2 regions of the Staphylococcus arlettae genome follow, and region 2 is predicted to be linked to the other one. Evidence: riboswitches for the same ligand, from Rfam matches in the RefSeq annotation. Region 2 holds a riboswitch; the other holds the start of a gene.

Region 1 (8,422 bases), 270 kb from region 2:
GTTTGGATATTCCAGCAATAAGTTGGTTAGAAGATTTCTTAATTAATTTTGAAAATACTGTTATTGTCGTTTCACACGATAGACATTTCTTAAATAATGTATGTACACACATTGCTGACCTAGATTATGGCAAAATCAAATTATATGTTGGGAATTATGATTTTTGGTATCAATCTAGTCAATTAGCAATGAAAATGGCTCAAGATCAAAACAAGAAAAAAGAAGAAAAAATTAAAGAATTACAAGACTTCGTGGCACGATTCTCAGCAAATGCTTCGAAATCTAAACAAGCAACTAGTAGAAAAAAACAACTTGAGAAAATCGAGTTAGATGATATTCAACCATCATCACGTCGTTATCCATATGTTAAGTTCACTCCAGAACGTGAAATTGGTAATGACTTATTATTTGTTGAAAATGTATCTAAAACAATTGATGGTCAAAAAGTATTAGATAACATTTCATTTACGATGGATCCAAATGATAAAGCTGTACTGATTGGCGATAGTGAAATTGCTAAAACGACTTTATTGAAAATTTTAGCAGGTGAAATGAAACCTGACGAAGGTAGCGTGAAATGGGGAGTGACAACTTCTCAAAGTTATTTCCCTAAAGATAACTCAGAATATTTTGATGGTGTTGACACTAATCTTGTTGATTGGTTGCGTCAATATGCTCCGGAAGATGAGCAAACTGAAACATTTTTACGTGGCTTCTTAGGACGTATGCTCTTTAGTGGTGATGAAGTTAAGAAAAAAGCAAGTGTCTTATCAGGTGGAGAAAAAGTACGTTGCATGTTAAGTAAAATGATGCTTTCAAGTGCTAACGTCTTATTACTTGATGAACCAACTAACCACTTAGACTTAGAAAGTATTACTGCTGTCAATGATGGTTTAGAGTCCTTTAAAGGTTCTATAATTTTCACTTCATATGACTTTGAATTTATCAACACAATTGCAAACCGCGTGATCGATTTAAATCAACCAGGCAGTCTATCTAAAGAAATTTCATACGAAGCTTATTTACAAGAAATTGGTGTATTAAATAAATAATGACTTATAACAATTAGCCTTAACGTGATTTCTACTCACACGTTAAGGCTAATTTTATGCAAAATAGTGTTTTTTAATGGTATGGATATATATAATGAAACTAAATTGACTTAAGGAGGATATAACTTATGGAAAAGTTAAACTTAAACGATGGTCACATTATACCCGTTGTTGGCTTTGGTACATATAAATTAAATGGGACACAAGGTGTACATGCAATTGTGAATGCCTTGAACAATGGTTATCGTGTACTGGATACTGCTTATAATTATGAAAATGAAGGTACTGTTGGTAAGGCAATATCACAAAGTCACGTAGCTAGAGATCAAGTTATCGTAACATCTAAATTGCCAGGTCGTTATCATGACTATGATAGCGCAATGATAGCCATACAAGAGTCTATTTATAGACTTAATGTTGACTATATTGACTTATACCTTATACATTGGCCTAATCCAAAACAAGGGAAATTTGTAGAGGCTTGGACGGCGCTTATCGATGCTCAAAAAGCTGGGTTATTAAAATCAATTGGTGTATGTAATTTCCTACCTGAACATATAGATACGCTTGAGCAAGAAACAGGAGTCCTTCCTACCATCAATCAAATAGAATTACACCCCTACTTTAACCAACAAGATGTTATAGACTATCATCGAGAAAAAGGTATTGTAATTCAAGCATGGAGCCCTATCGGTAGAGCTTCTAACGTAATTAATGATGAAACAATTGCTACGATAGCTGAAAAATATAATAAATCAATACCTCAAGTAATTTTAAAATGGCACGTGCAAAATGGTATTGTCCCAATTCCTAAAGCAACGTCTAACCAAAGACAATTGGAAAATATTGATATTTTTGATTTTTCATTAGATGCTGAAGAAATTGCTAAGATAAATAACTTAACGCGTGAAGATGGTCGTCGCAAAGATCAAAATCCAGCGATATATGAAGAGTTTTAATGCATTTTAAAGTGTAAAATAACTTTAATATTAACTTTAAACATATAAAATGAATAAGTTTTCAGTGAATTCAAATAAAATGAATTTAAAGGTTTACAGTCATATGCCCTATATGTATAATATGAATCATAACCAATTTAATAAGAATTAGATGAGGCGCATCAATCATTAGTAAATTTTAGGACAAACTATCTGCTAGTAGCTAAAATTGAAAGGGTGAGATGCCGAAACGACAATAATAGCAGCTTATTGTTTTGTTGGACTTTGTGGTTAAGAGCTTAAGGTCTGTCATTATTTAAAATAATGGAGTGCATCACTTGTATATAGATTTAGAGCAGGTTCGCACTTAGAGCTTGTTCTTTTTTTATATGATTTGTGATTCTCCCCTAATACTTTGAGGAGGATATGTAAGTGAATAGAAGTGTTTTAAAGTTTGGAGGTTCGTCTGTTAGTGATTTTTCGAAAATTAGGAATATTTCGGAAATGCTAAAACGACGAGTTGAACAAGGTGAACAATTAATTGTAGTAGTTAGTGCGATGGGAAAAACTACAGATCAACTTATGGAAAATGTAAATATGTTGACTGAAACACCTAAAGACGATGCACTTGCCCTACTGTTAACAACTGGTGAGCAGCAAACTGTATCATATTTAGCAATGACATTGAATGATATTGGTATAAGTGCAAAAGCAATGACTGGTTACCAAGCTGGTATTAAAACAGTTGGCCATCATTTGAAAAGTAGAATAGCTGAAATCAATCCAGATACATTTCACAAAGCATTTGAACAACATGATGTGCTAGTAATTGCAGGATTTCAAGGTATTAATGATGACTTTGAATTAACCACATTAGGACGTGGAGGCTCTGATACAACGGCAGTCGCTTTAGCTGCTTGCAACAACACCCCATGTGAAATTTATACTGATGTAGATGGTGTTTATGCAACAGACCCTAGGGTATATGCTAAAGCGAATCGTTTGTCAGCTGTCTCTTACGAAGAAATGATGGAAATGAGTGCTTTAGGAGCAGGTGTATTAGAAACTAGAAGTGTTGAATTAGCGAATAATTATAACATCCCACTCTACTTAGGTAGAACTTTATCAAATGTGAAAGGAACATGGATAATGGCACAAACAGATTTATTAGAGAAAAAAGCGGTGACTGGTGTCGCCTTAGATACGCATATGATGCATGTGACAATTAGTTACCCATTACCAGATAATAAATTATTAACAAGATTGTTTACACAACTCGATCGAGGATCAGTCAACGTGGATATGATTTCACAAATTGTAAATATTGAAGGTTTACAGTTATCATTTACAATTAAAGATACTGATGTAGTTCAAATTTCAAAACTATTGGAAGAGTTGTCAGAAGATTACAACGCTTTAGATTTCAAAATAAATGAATCATATGCCAAAATTTCTTTAATTGGTTCAGGAATGAGAGATATCTCTGGCGTGGCTTCAAAAGCATTTATCACTTTAATCAACAACGACATTGCATTTTATCAAACTACGACTTCTGAAATAAGCATTTCATATGTTATTGATGCAGACAATGGTGAACGTGCTGTTGCGGCATTATATGAAGCCTTTGAAATGTAAGCAAATAATTTAAAAAATAGAAAATGGAGTGTATCGATTATGACAAAATTAGCAGTTGCAGGAGCAACAGGTTTAGTAGGAAGAAATATGTTAGATACAATAGATAGAAAAGGTATACAATTTGATGAATTAGTACTGTTTTCATCAGCGAGATCAGCTGGTACAGAAGTATCTTTTCAAGGTAAAACATATACTGTCAGAGAGTTAACAGAAGAAGCTGCAAATGAACAATATGATTTTGTATTAATGAGTGCAGGCGGTAGTACAAGTGAGCACTTCTCCCCTATTTTCGAACAAGCTGGTGCCGTGGTCATCGATAATTCAAGTCAATGGCGTATGGTCGAAGGCATTGACTTAATTGTCCCTGAAGTAAACGAACCAGAATTAACTAGAAAAATTATTGCTAACCCAAATTGTTCAACGATTCAATCAGTTGTCCCGTTAAAAATAATGCAAGAAGCTTATGGTTTAAAACGTGTGGCGTATACTACGTATCAAGCTGTTTCAGGTTCAGGTGTGAAAGGTAAACAAGAATTAGCAGAAGGTGCAAACGGTAAAGCACCTGAAACATATCCACATGCTATTTATAATAATGTGCTCCCACATATAGATGTCTTTTTAGAAGATGGCTATACAAAAGAAGAGCAAAAAATGATTGATGAAACTCGTAAAATATTAAAAGATGATGCTTTAAAAGTAACAGCGACATGTGTACGTGTTCCTGTTCAAGATAGTCATAGTGTTCATATGAGCGTCACTGTTAATAAAGATACTACAGTTGCAGATATTCAGCAGTTATTTGACAATGACTCACGTGTTGTCTTAGAAGATAATCCAGCAAATAATGAATATCCTTTAGCAATTAATTCTACTGGCAAAGATGAAATCTTTGTTGGGCGCATTAGACGTGATGATTCTTTAGACAACACATTCCATGTGTGGTGCACTTCTGATAATTTATTGAAAGGTGCAGCTTTAAACGCTGTTCAAATACTGGAACAAGTTATGAATTTGAAAGGAGTTAAATAATATGACACATATTTTTGAGGGTGTTGGTGTAGCTTTAACTACGCCTTTCACCCATAACGAAGTAAATTATACTGCACTTAGAAAACATGTGAATTATTTAATCGACAAGCGTGCTCAATCTATCATTGTAAATGGTACGACAGCTGAGAATCCTACACTATCTGACGAAGAAAAAGATCAAATTTTAGAAGAAGTGATTAACACTGTAGATGGACGTATACCTGTTATTGCTGGTACAGGTACAAATAGTACTCAAAAATCTATTCAAGCTTCTGTGAGAGCAAGAGAACTGGGTGCAGATGCTATTATGTTGATTACACCGTATTATAATAAAACGAACCAACGCGGATTAATCGAACATTTTACGACTATCGCCGATGCTGCTCAACTACCAGTAGTGTTATATAATGTGCCTTCTCGCACTAATATGACAATCGAGGCAGCTACAGTAGAAACATTAAGTCAAAATGAATATATTGTTGCCTTAAAAGATGCAACTAATGATTTTGACTACTTACATGATTTACAACAGCGTCTAGATACAGATCAATTTGCACTTTATAGTGGTAATGATGATAATATCGTACAATATTTTAAAGATGGCGGACATGGTGTAATATCAGTTGTAGCCAATGTTATTGCTGATGATTTACAACAATTGTTTGAAGCACAACAAAATGGTGAAGATATAACTGCAAGCTTTGCACCGATTGAAACGTTGTTAAATACTTTAGCGGTAGATGTAAACCCTATCCCAATCAAAGTATTGACTACGGTGGAAGGCTTTGGTAATTATGAAGTACGTTTACCACTTGTACCATTAGAAACATCAGACGAAAATGTCTTAAAAGAAGCATATGCATATTATAAAGCGGGTGAACATCGATGAAAATATTACTTATTGGCTACGGTGCAATGAATGAACGTGTTGCACGACTAGCGGAAGAAAAAGGTCATGAAATTGTAGGGGTAATCGTTAGGGACAGCAATAATACATATCCCTACCCTACTGTTGAACATATTGCTGATGCACAAGATGCAGATGTAGCGATTGATTTTTCTAATCCTGAACTCTTATTACCATTATTAGAAGAATCTTTTAAACTACCATTAGTAATTGCAACAACTGGTGAAAAAGAACAGATTATTCAACGCTTAGAAGCATTAAGTACACAAATGCCAGTCTTTTTCAGTGCAAATATGAGTTATGGTGTTCATGCACTTACTAAAATATTAGAAGCAGCTGTACCACTGTTACGTGATTATGATATTGAATTAACGGAAGCACATCATAATAAAAAAGTAGATGCACCTAGTGGTACATTAGTAAAACTGTATGATGTAATAGAATCATTGCGCGATAAAACAACACCAGTTTATGATCGACATGAAGTTAATGAAAAACGTACTGATGACGAAATTGGTATACATGCCAAGCGTGGAGGTACAATCGTTGGTGAACATGAGGTTTTATTCGCAGGTATTGATGAAACAATCGAAATTACACATCGTGCACAATCAAAAGACATATTTGCAAATGGCGCTATAAGTGCAGCCGAAAAACTTGTGAAACAAACTCAAGGATATTATACTTTTGATAATTTATAAATTAAAGGAGCTAATTAAATTATGACACAACATTTATCAGCAGAAGAAATTATTCAATATATTAGTGATGCAAAAAAATCTACACCACTGAAAGTTTATGTTAATGGAGATTTCTCCAACGTGACTTTCCCTGAAACTTTTAAAGTATTTGGATCTGAAGGTTCAAAAGTCATCTTTTGTGAAGCGGCAGAGTGGCAACCATTCTATAGTGCCAATGAAGCAAGTTTTACAGATGTTGAAATCGAACAAGATCGTCGTAATTCAGCAATCCCATTAAAAGACTTGACGAATACTAATGCTCGTATCGAACCAGGTGCATTTATTAGAGAACAAGCCACTATTGAAGATGGTGCAGTAATAATGATGGGTGCAACGATTAACATCGGTGCTGTTGTTGGCGAAGGTACGATGGTTGATATGAATGCGACATTAGGAGGTCGTGCTACAACTGGTAAAAACGTACATGTAGGTGCCGGTTCTGTATTAGCAGGTGTCATTGAACCCCCTAGTGCTTCTCCAGTTGTCATTGAGGATGATGTGTTAATCGGTGCTAATGCCGTAATCTTAGAAGGTGTACGTGTAGGTCAAGGAGCAATTGTGGCAGCAGGAGCAATTGTTACTCAAGATGTTCCAGCAGGCGCAGTTGTAGCCGGTACTCCAGCTAAAGTGATAAAACAAACATCAGATGTTGAAGATTCAAAACGTGAAATTGTATCAGCTTTAAGAAACTTAAATAACTAATAAGTTATACTTAAATCATCAATAAAATTTTTTAGGAGGATTGAGTTATATCATTGTGTGCCATGTTTAGTAGTACTTTAGAGCATAACACTAACAATGATATTTCTCTCCCTCCTATTTTTATAATACATAATGATTGAACAAATATAACTCATGAACTAAAAGGACTGATCTAATATGAATGAACTTGAATTTGTTACGAAACATAGACGGCACTTACATCAATATCCTGAGCTAAGTTTACATGAATATGAAACGACGCAATATATTGCGAGCTTTCTAGATAGTTTAGGTGTTCACTATGAACGACCACTAGACACAGGATTAGTAGCGTATATACCTGGAAATGGTCAAAAAACAATTGCTTATCGTGCTGATATTGATGCATTACCGATATTTGAAGAAAATGATGTTGATTATAAAAGTCTCAATGATAATGTTATGCATGCATGTGGTCATGATGGTCATACTACTGCATTAATGTTATTTTTACAGCGTTGTAAATCACGTGCAGATGCTGGTACGTTACCACAAAATATAGTGTTTATTTTTCAACCCGCTGAAGAATCAGGTGGCGGTGCCAATCGTTTAATAAAAGCTGGTGCTTTTGAAGCGTACCCTATCGAAGCTGTTTTCGGAGTACATGTAATGCCCTTTGTCGAAGAAGGAAAAGTTGCAATTCGCGATGAAGAAATTACAGCAAGTGCCACTGAGTATCGTTTCTTTTTAAAAGGACTATCTAGTCATGTTGCTGATAAGGAACAAGGTCATTCTTGTGGTGAAGCATTACAACATGTATTGGCGCAAGTGGGTTCAATTCAACAATACCATTTAAATGGACTTAAAAGAAATATCGTTCATATGGGCAGATTTGAAGCTGGTGAAGCAATTAATACTGTGCCAAGTCAAGGATATCTTGAAGGGACAATTCGCACATATGATACTCAAGATTTGGCAGTTGTGAAGCAACAAATGTTAAAAATTGCAGAAAGTGTTGATTTATTATTCGGTGTTGAGTGTGAAGTTAAATTTGCAGAAGGTTACCCACCAACGTACAATGACCCTTCACTGAGAAAACATGTAGTAACATGTCTAGAAAATGCTGGATTACAAGTTGTAGATAAAACGACACCTTACCTTTTTGGCGAAGATTTTAGTTTTTATAGCCAATTAGCACCTAGCTATTTTGTGTTTGTTGGTACTAAAGATGAGCAACGTGGATTTGTTACGGGATTACATACTGCACATTTAAATTTCAATGAAGCTATGCTAATTAGAATCGCAGATTATTATGATCAAATTTTAAATCATTACGGAGAGGTGCAAGCACAATGACAGCCACTTGGTCAGTAGATATACAAACTTTTTACAATAATGTAAAGCACGTACAAAACAATAATTCTATTATGGCTGTAGTAA
Region 2 (8,422 bases):
ACTCCAAAATGGTTGTTGGAGCGAGAACAACAAGCATCGACTGAAAGTGATGATAATAATAAAAAGGTAGATAATGATAATAATGAAGAGGAAGATCAAGAAAGAGCTGCTTTCTTACAACATTTAAAAGAGAGATGGGGGGAAGATGACGAATGAAACGTTTCGATCAAATAATGGGTGACTCTAATCAGTTGTTTAAACGTATTGCAAAAATTAAACATGATGTAGTAAATGATCATGATGTTAAACAATTTTTAGAACAACATCAGGCTGAATTAACCAATGCGATGATTGATGAGGATTTAAATGTGCTACAAGAATATAAGGACCAACAAAAGCACTATGATGGTCATAGTTTTAACGACTGCCCGAACTTCGTTAAAGGTCACGTTCCAGAATTGTATATAGACAATCAACATATTAAAATTCGTTATTTGCCTTGTCCTTGTAAAGTTAAACATGACGAAGAAAAATACAACGCTCAGTTAATTACTTCACATCATATGCAACGTGATACATTAAATGCAAAATTAAAAGATATTTATTTAAAAGGTAAACGATTAGAAGTCGCACGTGCAGCAGATGATATTTGTAACGCGATTGCAAATCAAGATGCTAATATCAAGGGCATGTATTTACATGGTGAATTTGGGACAGGTAAATCATTTATTTTGGGGGCAATTGCCAACCAACTTAAAACGAAAAAAATACCATCAACTATTATTTATTTGCCTGAATTTATTCGCACTCTGAAAAGTGGTTTTAAAGATGGCACATTTGAAACAAAGCTAGCTAAAGTGCGAGAAGCTAATATTTTAATGTTAGACGACATAGGTGCTGAAGAAATTACACCGTGGGTACGTGATGAAATTATTGGACCGATTTTACATTATCGTATGGTCCAAGAGTTACCAACGTTCTTTAGTTCTAACTATAACTTCAAAGAATTACAACATCATTTATCAGTGACCCGTGATGGTACAGAACTTACAAAAGCTGCTCGTATCATGGAGCGAATTAAGACATTAGCTACACCTTACTATTTAGATGGCGAGAATTATAGAGATGTTTGAAATTTACAGTAAATGTTGTATAATGTAAGTAAATCTAAATCAAAATAATACAAAATGAGGACATGATAATTAAATCACTAATATACAGCAAGTCATTAGTTGATGAGAATATGACTATTATATTTAGTTATTACTCCCTCCTAGATAGTGTTTGTAATGAACACTCGGCTCAAGACCGTTATCTTATGTAGAGTTAACATATTGTTGTCAGACATATATGTTGAATTAGGGTGGTACCACGAAGACCTCGTCCCTTATTGGGATGGGGTCTTTTTCTATTGTTTTATTTTGATTAAGAACTTGAATTTTTAATGGAGGGTAAATAAACATGGATCAAATAAATATTCAATTTCCAGATGGTAATAATAAAGCGTTTGATAAAGGAACAACAACTGAAGACATCGCACAATCAATTAGTCCAGGACTTAGAAAAAAAGCTGTAGCGGGTAAATTCAATAATACATTAGTGGATTTAACGCGTCCGTTAGAAACTGATGGTGACATTGAAATAGTGACACCTGGTAGTGAAGAAGCGTTAGAAGTGCTACGCCATTCAACAGCTCACTTAATGGCACAAGCACTTAAACGACTATACGGAGATGTGAAATTTGGTGTAGGTCCTGTAATAGATGGTGGATTCTATTACGATTTTGATATGGAACAATCTATATCTTCGGATGACTTCGAACAAATTGAAAAAACAATGAAACAAATTGTTAATGAAAACTTCCCGATTGAACGTAAAGTCGTTTCACGCCAAGAAGCTCAAACGTTTTTCGCAGATGATCCATATAAACTAGAATTAATTGATGCGATTCCAGAAGATGAATCAGTAACATTATATAGTCAAGGTGAATTTACTGATTTATGTCGTGGTGTACATGTACCATCAACAGCAAAAATTAAAGAATTCAAATTGCTATCAACTGCTGGTGCGTATTGGCGTGGTGACAGCAACAACAAAATGTTGCAACGTATTTATGGTACAGCCTTTTTCGATAAAAAAGATTTAAAAGCACATTTACAAATGCTAGAAGAGCGTAAAGAACGTGACCATCGTCGAATTGGTAAGGATTTAGAACTTTTCTCAAACAATCCATTAGTAGGTGCTGGTTTACCATTATGGTTACCAAATGGCGCAACTATTCGTCGTGAAATTGAACGTTATATTGTCGACAAAGAAGTAAGTATGGGTTATGACCATGTCTATACACCAGTGATGGCGAATGTTGACTTATATAAAACATCTGGCCACTGGGACCACTATCAAGAAGATATGTTCCCAACGATGAAATTAGATGAGCAAGAAGAAATGGTTTTAAGACCAATGAACTGTCCACACCATATGATGATTTATGCCAACAAACCGCATTCTTATCGTGAATTACCTATACGTATTGCAGAATTAGGTACAATGCATCGTTATGAATCTAGTGGTGCGGTTTCAGGTTTACAACGTGTGCGTGGTATGACTTTAAATGATGCACATATCTTTGTGAGACCTGACCAAATCAAAGAAGAATTTAAACGAGTAGTAAATTTAATTATGGAAGTTTATGAAGATTTCGGCTTTGAAAATTATAACTTTAGATTAAGCTATAGAGATCCAGCCGATAAAGAAAAGTATTTTGACGATGATGAAATGTGGAATACTGCGGAAAATATGTTGAAAGAAGCGGTGGATGAATTAGGATTAGATTATGTTGAAGCTATAGGTGAAGCTGCATTCTACGGTCCTAAATTAGACGTTCAAGTTCAAACTGCAATGGGCAAAGAAGAAACTCTATCAACTGCACAATTAGACTTCTTACTACCACAAAAATTTGATTTAACATATATTGGTAATGACGGTGAACAACATAGACCAGTAGTTATTCATAGAGGTGTAGTATCAACAATGGAACGCTTTGTTGCTTTCCTAACTGAAGAAACAAAAGGCGCATTCCCAACATGGTTAGCACCTAAGCAAGTTGAAATCATTCCAGTCAATGTAGACTTACATTATGATTATGCACGAAGCTTACAAGATGAGCTAAAATCACAAGGTGTAAGAGTAGAGATTGATGATCGAAATGAAAAAATGGGTTACAAAATTAGAGAAGCACAAATGCAAAAAATTCCATATCAACTCGTAGTTGGAGACAAAGAAGTAGAGAACAACGAAGTGAATGTACGTAAATACGGATCACAAGATCAAGAAACTATTGAACGTGATGACTTCATTTGGAGCTTAATTGATGAAATCAGACTTAAAAAAGCAAGATAGTATTGAAACAGTATGAGAAATCATGTATATTGAGTGTTAGTGAAATAAATGAATAAAAAAATTGAGTTAGAGGTTGCGTTTTTAATTAGTAACTGTTCAAGTGTTTGATGGAACAATTGTTGAGCAAGTGAAAGGTAAAAATGCCGAAATAAATAATAACCATTAGTATTATTTATTGGGCCAGTTATCGAAAGGAACTGGACTGTCACACATGTGAAGTGCTACCTATATATATGATAAAAAAGGTTGCATATCAAATGGGTATGTAACCTTTTTATATTACATGATTCAACAGTTACAATGGGGAATGAACTGGATGTAATGAAGGAGTAATTATAAAGTCATATCAGTGTAAACCTCTAAGCATTTCAGAAAGGAAGCTTAGATGTAATGAAGGAGTAATTATAAAGTCATATCAGTGTAAACCTCTAAGCATTTCAGAAAGGAAGCTTATATGGGAAATAATACGAATCAAAATGGCGGTGTACAAAGAGGACTTAAAGATCGTCATATTTCAATGATTGCAATCGGTGGTTGTATCGGTACTGGATTGTTTATGACTTCTGGTGGTGCAATTCATGATGCTGGTGCACTTGGAGCGTTATTAGCATTTGCAATTATCGGTGCAATGGTGTTCTTCTTAATGACATCATTGGGAGAGATGGCTACATATTTACCAGTGTCAGGTTCATTTAGTACCTATGCTACTCGCTTTGTAGATCCATCTTTAGGATTTGCATTAGGTTGGAATTATTGGTTTAACTGGGTTATTACCGTTGCAGCAGATGTGACAATCGCGGCACAAGTTGTTCAATATTGGTCACCATTACAAGGGCTGCCAGCATGGGGATGGAGTTGTCTATTCCTAATTATAATTTTTGGACTTAATGCATTATCTGTTAGAGTATATGGTGAAAGTGAATATTGGTTTGCTTTAATAAAAGTAGTAACTGTAATTATTTTTATTGTCATAGGACTGTTAACAATAGTTGGTATTATGGGCGGCAAATTTGTAGGATTCGAAACATTCACAGCTGGAGAAGGACCAATTTTAGGTGATGGTTTCAGCGGTAGCTTGTTGACCATTTTAGGTGTGTTTTTAGTTGCTGGATTCTCATTCCAAGGAACAGAATTAATTGGGATAACAGCAGGTGAATCAGAAAATCCTGAACGTGCAGTACCAAAAGCGATTAAACAAGTCTTTTGGAGAATTTTATTGTTTTACATTTTAGCTATTTTTGTAATTGGAATGTTGATTCCATACAACAGTGATGCATTAATGGGTGGCGATACTAGTGTTGCGACTTCTCCGTTTACACTTGTATTCCAAAATGCAGGGTTAGCATTTGCGGCATCATTTATGAATGCAGTTATATTAACATCTGTATTATCTGCCGGTAATTCCGGTATGTACGCTTCAACACGTATGTTATATTCTATGAGTAAAGATAAGCTAGCATTTCCTATTTTTGGCAAAACAAATAAATATGGTGTGCCATACATGTCATTGTTAGTAACAGCACTTATAGTTATTGCTATCTTCTTATTACAACATATTAGTGGCGATGCTTATGAATATATCGTGGCAGCGAGTGGTATGACTGGATTTATAGCTTGGGTTGGAATAGCAGTCAGTCATTATCGCTTTAGAAAAGCGTTTGATAAACAAAATTATGATAAATCTAAATTAAAATATAAAGCGAAACTCTTCCCATTTGGGCCAATATTCGCAGGTGTTTTATGTGTGCTTGTTATTGTTGGACAGGATGTTGATTTCATTAAAACAGGTGATTTTAATTTAAATCGTTTTGTCATCACATACATGGGTATTCCAGTATTTTTAGCATTCTTTATTTATCACAAATTACGCTATAAAACAAAAATGATTCCATTAGATAAAGTAAACTTAAATCAAGATGTTGATATGAAATCAACTGAAAATAAATAATAAAAACTATTGACTATTGTCGTGGTTACTGGTATTATTAGTAACGTTGAATACGAAACGTACCAAGAAGAAGCTCCCGCTTCTCACCTGTAGCGACGCAATAAGCTGTTGGCAGGTCAATAATACATGCAAAGACATGTGTGAAGCAGAGCGGGTATCTTGTATACTCGCTCTGTTTTTGCTTGGGATAATTTCGTAAAAATCTTGGAGGTGTCAACCATAGCTAAAGATCAGACTCAAGTTAATGAAAAGATTCGCGCAAAAGAATTACGATTAATCGGTCAAGATGGTGAACAAATTGGTGTTAAAGCCAAAAATGAAGCACTTGAAATGGCTGATAGAGTTGGTTTAGATGTAGTCGTAGTTGCTCCTAACGCTAAACCACCTGTTGCAAGAATTATGGATTACGGAAAGTATAAATTCGAACAACAGAAAAAAGAAAAAGAAATGAAAAAGAAACAAAAAACGATTAATGTAAAAGAAATTCGTTTAAGCCCAACTATTGAAGAACATGACTTTCAAACTAAATTAAAGAATGGTCGTAAGTTCTTATCAAAAGGCGACAAATGTAAAGTTTCTATTCGTTTTAGAGGTCGTGCAATTACGCATAAAGAAATTGGTCAACGTCAATTAGAAAAATTTGCAGAAGAATGTAAAGATATTGCTACTGTTGAGCAAAGACCTAAAATGGAAGGGCGTCAAATGTTTATCATGTTAACGCCAATTGCTGAAAAATAATTTTTGAAAACACAGGAGGAATTGTATCATGCCTAAAATGAAAACACACCGTGGAGCTGCTAAACGTGTTAAAAGAACTGGTTCAGGTCAATTAAAACGTTCAAGAGCTTTCACATCTCACTTATTTGCAAACAAAAATACAAAACAAAAACGCCAATTACGTAAAGCTAGATTAGTACACAAATCAGATATGAAACGTGTAAAACAATTATTAGCGTATAAAAAATAATCGAGCGATTTTAGAGTGAAATTTGACATTAAAAAGATCTAACACAATTTTGAGGAGGAATTTATTATGCCACGAGTAAAAGGTGGAACAGTAACAAGAGCTCGTCGTAAAAAGACGATCAAATTAGCAAAAGGTTACTTTGGTTCAAAACGTACGTTATACAAAGTAGCTAAACAACAAGTAATGAAATCAGGACAATATGCATTCCGTGACCGTCGTCAAAGAAAACGTGATTTCCGTAAATTATGGATTACACGTATTAACGCTGCTGCACGTCAACACGACATTAGTTATTCAAAATTAATGAACGGCTTGAAAAAAGCTGAAATCGACGTGAACCGTAAAATGTTATCTGAAATCGCAATTTCAGACGATAAAGCTTTCGGTGAATTAGTTGCTAAAGCAAAAGAAGCTTTAAAATAATATTTACTAAAAAAGAGATGTGGTATGACTGCATCTCTTTTTTATTTTGAGATGTATCAGAGTTTTGATAAAATAACTGTGAAGTCGTATCTGAAGGAGATTATCATGTCAAAGTTTGATGAAATGATTACAGTAGTACCAAGAACTATATTATTTAATAATGAAAAAAATCAATTTAATGGTTTTCTGTCTAACAATGGTCAAAAAGGCTCAGAAATTTTTGAGACATTGTCACAATATGAAGTGAAACGTCGTAGAGATATGGAAGAAGATCCAACGTACAAACAGTTAATATCGTATTGTTTGTTGCAAAATGAAGAGGGTCAAATTTTGGTTTATGATCGCTTGAGCGGTGGAGGCGAATCACGGTTGCATGGACAATCTTCTATAGGTGTCGGTGGTCATATGAATGATATCGTAGGAGCTGCATCAATAAATGAAGTTTTACGTATCAATGCACAACGTGAGTTAGAAGAAGAAATTGGTTTATCTGAACAAAAAACACAAAATTTACAATACATAGGTTTTATTAATGACGATACAAATGAAGTGGGAGAAGTTCATTTAGGAGTCGTGTTTAAAATAACCGTAGATTCAAAAGATGTTGAAGTTAAGGAGACGGATACATTAAAAATCAAGTGGGTAGAACAAGGTAGTATTGAAAATTATGATGATTTTGAAACTTGGAGTGCATTGATTTTAGAAGCATTACAGTAGAGGTGGATTACATGTCTGATATCATTCCTTTTCCTCGGTCAAAAGATAAATTAATTCGTGATATTAAAATAGCTTATAATCAAGATGATTTAGAGGAAATGTATTCTTTGTTTGATAATTATGAGGAGCATTTTGAATTAGACGAAACATTGTCATTATTGAAGTGTTCAATGTTATATCGTATGAATCATTTTTTAGAATTAAGAGAAGAAGCAATTATATTATTAAAGCAAGGTTTTACGAATTATGATGAATTAGTCATATATTATGTGGAAAGTTTAAATGGCTTAGGTCAATATTTTGAAGCCATCGAGGTCATTGACCAAATCATAGATGAAGTACAAAATCATAAAACACGCATGGAATTATTACCTCTCAAGTCTTATGCACTAAGCCAATTAGAGCAACATAATGCGCAAGTAGCTTCACAATTACAACAATTTGATACTTTAGAGATACGTGACCAAATTAACACTATTTTAACATTGATAGACAATAGTCAATATTGTTATAAAGATACAGTAGCCAGTTTATTGAACAACACTGATATTCGGAATAATGTTATTTCTATAATGTTAGAATATTTACGTTTTGCACAATATGAAGAAGTAGTGCATATTAGCAAATTCAATCAAAATTTATCACTAGTTCCTAAAGACTTACCAGGCTTAGAACACACAACCATGAAACAACAAGTAATACCTGAAGTTGTAAAGTGTTTAGATGATGAAGGTACACAATTACTTGAAGAGGCATTACATGTTATGAATAATCATGCAATATTACTCTACCCAATTGACATCCAAACAATTGGTTCTGTTCCACAGTGGATTAAGGCATATGAAAACTACTTTAAATCCATGTTAGGTATTGTACAACCGCAATCAATAGATGAGGTAAGTGAATTTATTCAACGGTTAGATCAACTAGAGTAATTTAATAGAATTCGGGTAGACAATAACCGTTAACATATTTATGCTAAATTATATAATTAAAATAAAATGCAAAGAACGAAGTTCAACATTTGT

The links. Region 2 has a riboswitch for lysine ahead of MUA37_RS05800 (amino acid permease). Riboswitches for the same ligand answer to the same signal wherever they lie in the genome.
Region 1: another riboswitch for lysine. It lies ahead of MUA37_RS07170 (aspartate kinase); the one in region 2 lies ahead of MUA37_RS05800 (amino acid permease).

What each region holds. Positions count from the first base shown of each region.
Region 1 is NZ_CP094803.1:1,462,997-1,471,418, reverse strand. Features, by position in the region: gene MUA37_RS07180 (ABC-F family ATP-binding cassette domain-containing protein) at 1-1,052, shown strand, start outside; gene MUA37_RS07175 (aldo/keto reductase) at 1,181-2,011, shown strand; lysine riboswitch at 2,155-2,333, shown strand; gene MUA37_RS07170 (aspartate kinase) at 2,423-3,625, shown strand; gene MUA37_RS07165 (aspartate-semialdehyde dehydrogenase) at 3,665-4,654, shown strand; gene dapA (4-hydroxy-tetrahydrodipicolinate synthase) at 4,656-5,543, shown strand; gene dapB (4-hydroxy-tetrahydrodipicolinate reductase) at 5,540-6,262, shown strand; gene dapD (2,3,4,5-tetrahydropyridine-2,6-dicarboxylate N-acetyltransferase) at 6,284-7,003, shown strand; gene MUA37_RS07145 (M20 metallopeptidase family protein) at 7,181-8,338, shown strand; gene MUA37_RS07140 (alanine racemase) at 8,335-8,422, shown strand, end outside.
Region 2 is NZ_CP094803.1:1,197,590-1,206,011, forward strand. Features, by position in the region: gene MUA37_RS05785 (replicative helicase loading/DNA remodeling protein DnaB) at 1-156, shown strand, start outside; gene dnaI (primosomal protein DnaI) at 153-1,073, shown strand; gene thrS (threonine--tRNA ligase) at 1,402-3,339, shown strand; lysine riboswitch at 3,399-3,571, shown strand; gene MUA37_RS05800 (amino acid permease) at 3,794-5,287, shown strand; ribosomal protein L20 leader region at 5,346-5,472, shown strand; gene infC (translation initiation factor IF-3) at 5,498-6,025, shown strand; gene rpmI (50S ribosomal protein L35) at 6,054-6,254, shown strand; gene rplT (50S ribosomal protein L20) at 6,321-6,677, shown strand; gene MUA37_RS05820 (NUDIX domain-containing protein) at 6,783-7,394, shown strand; gene MUA37_RS05825 (hypothetical protein) at 7,406-8,329, shown strand.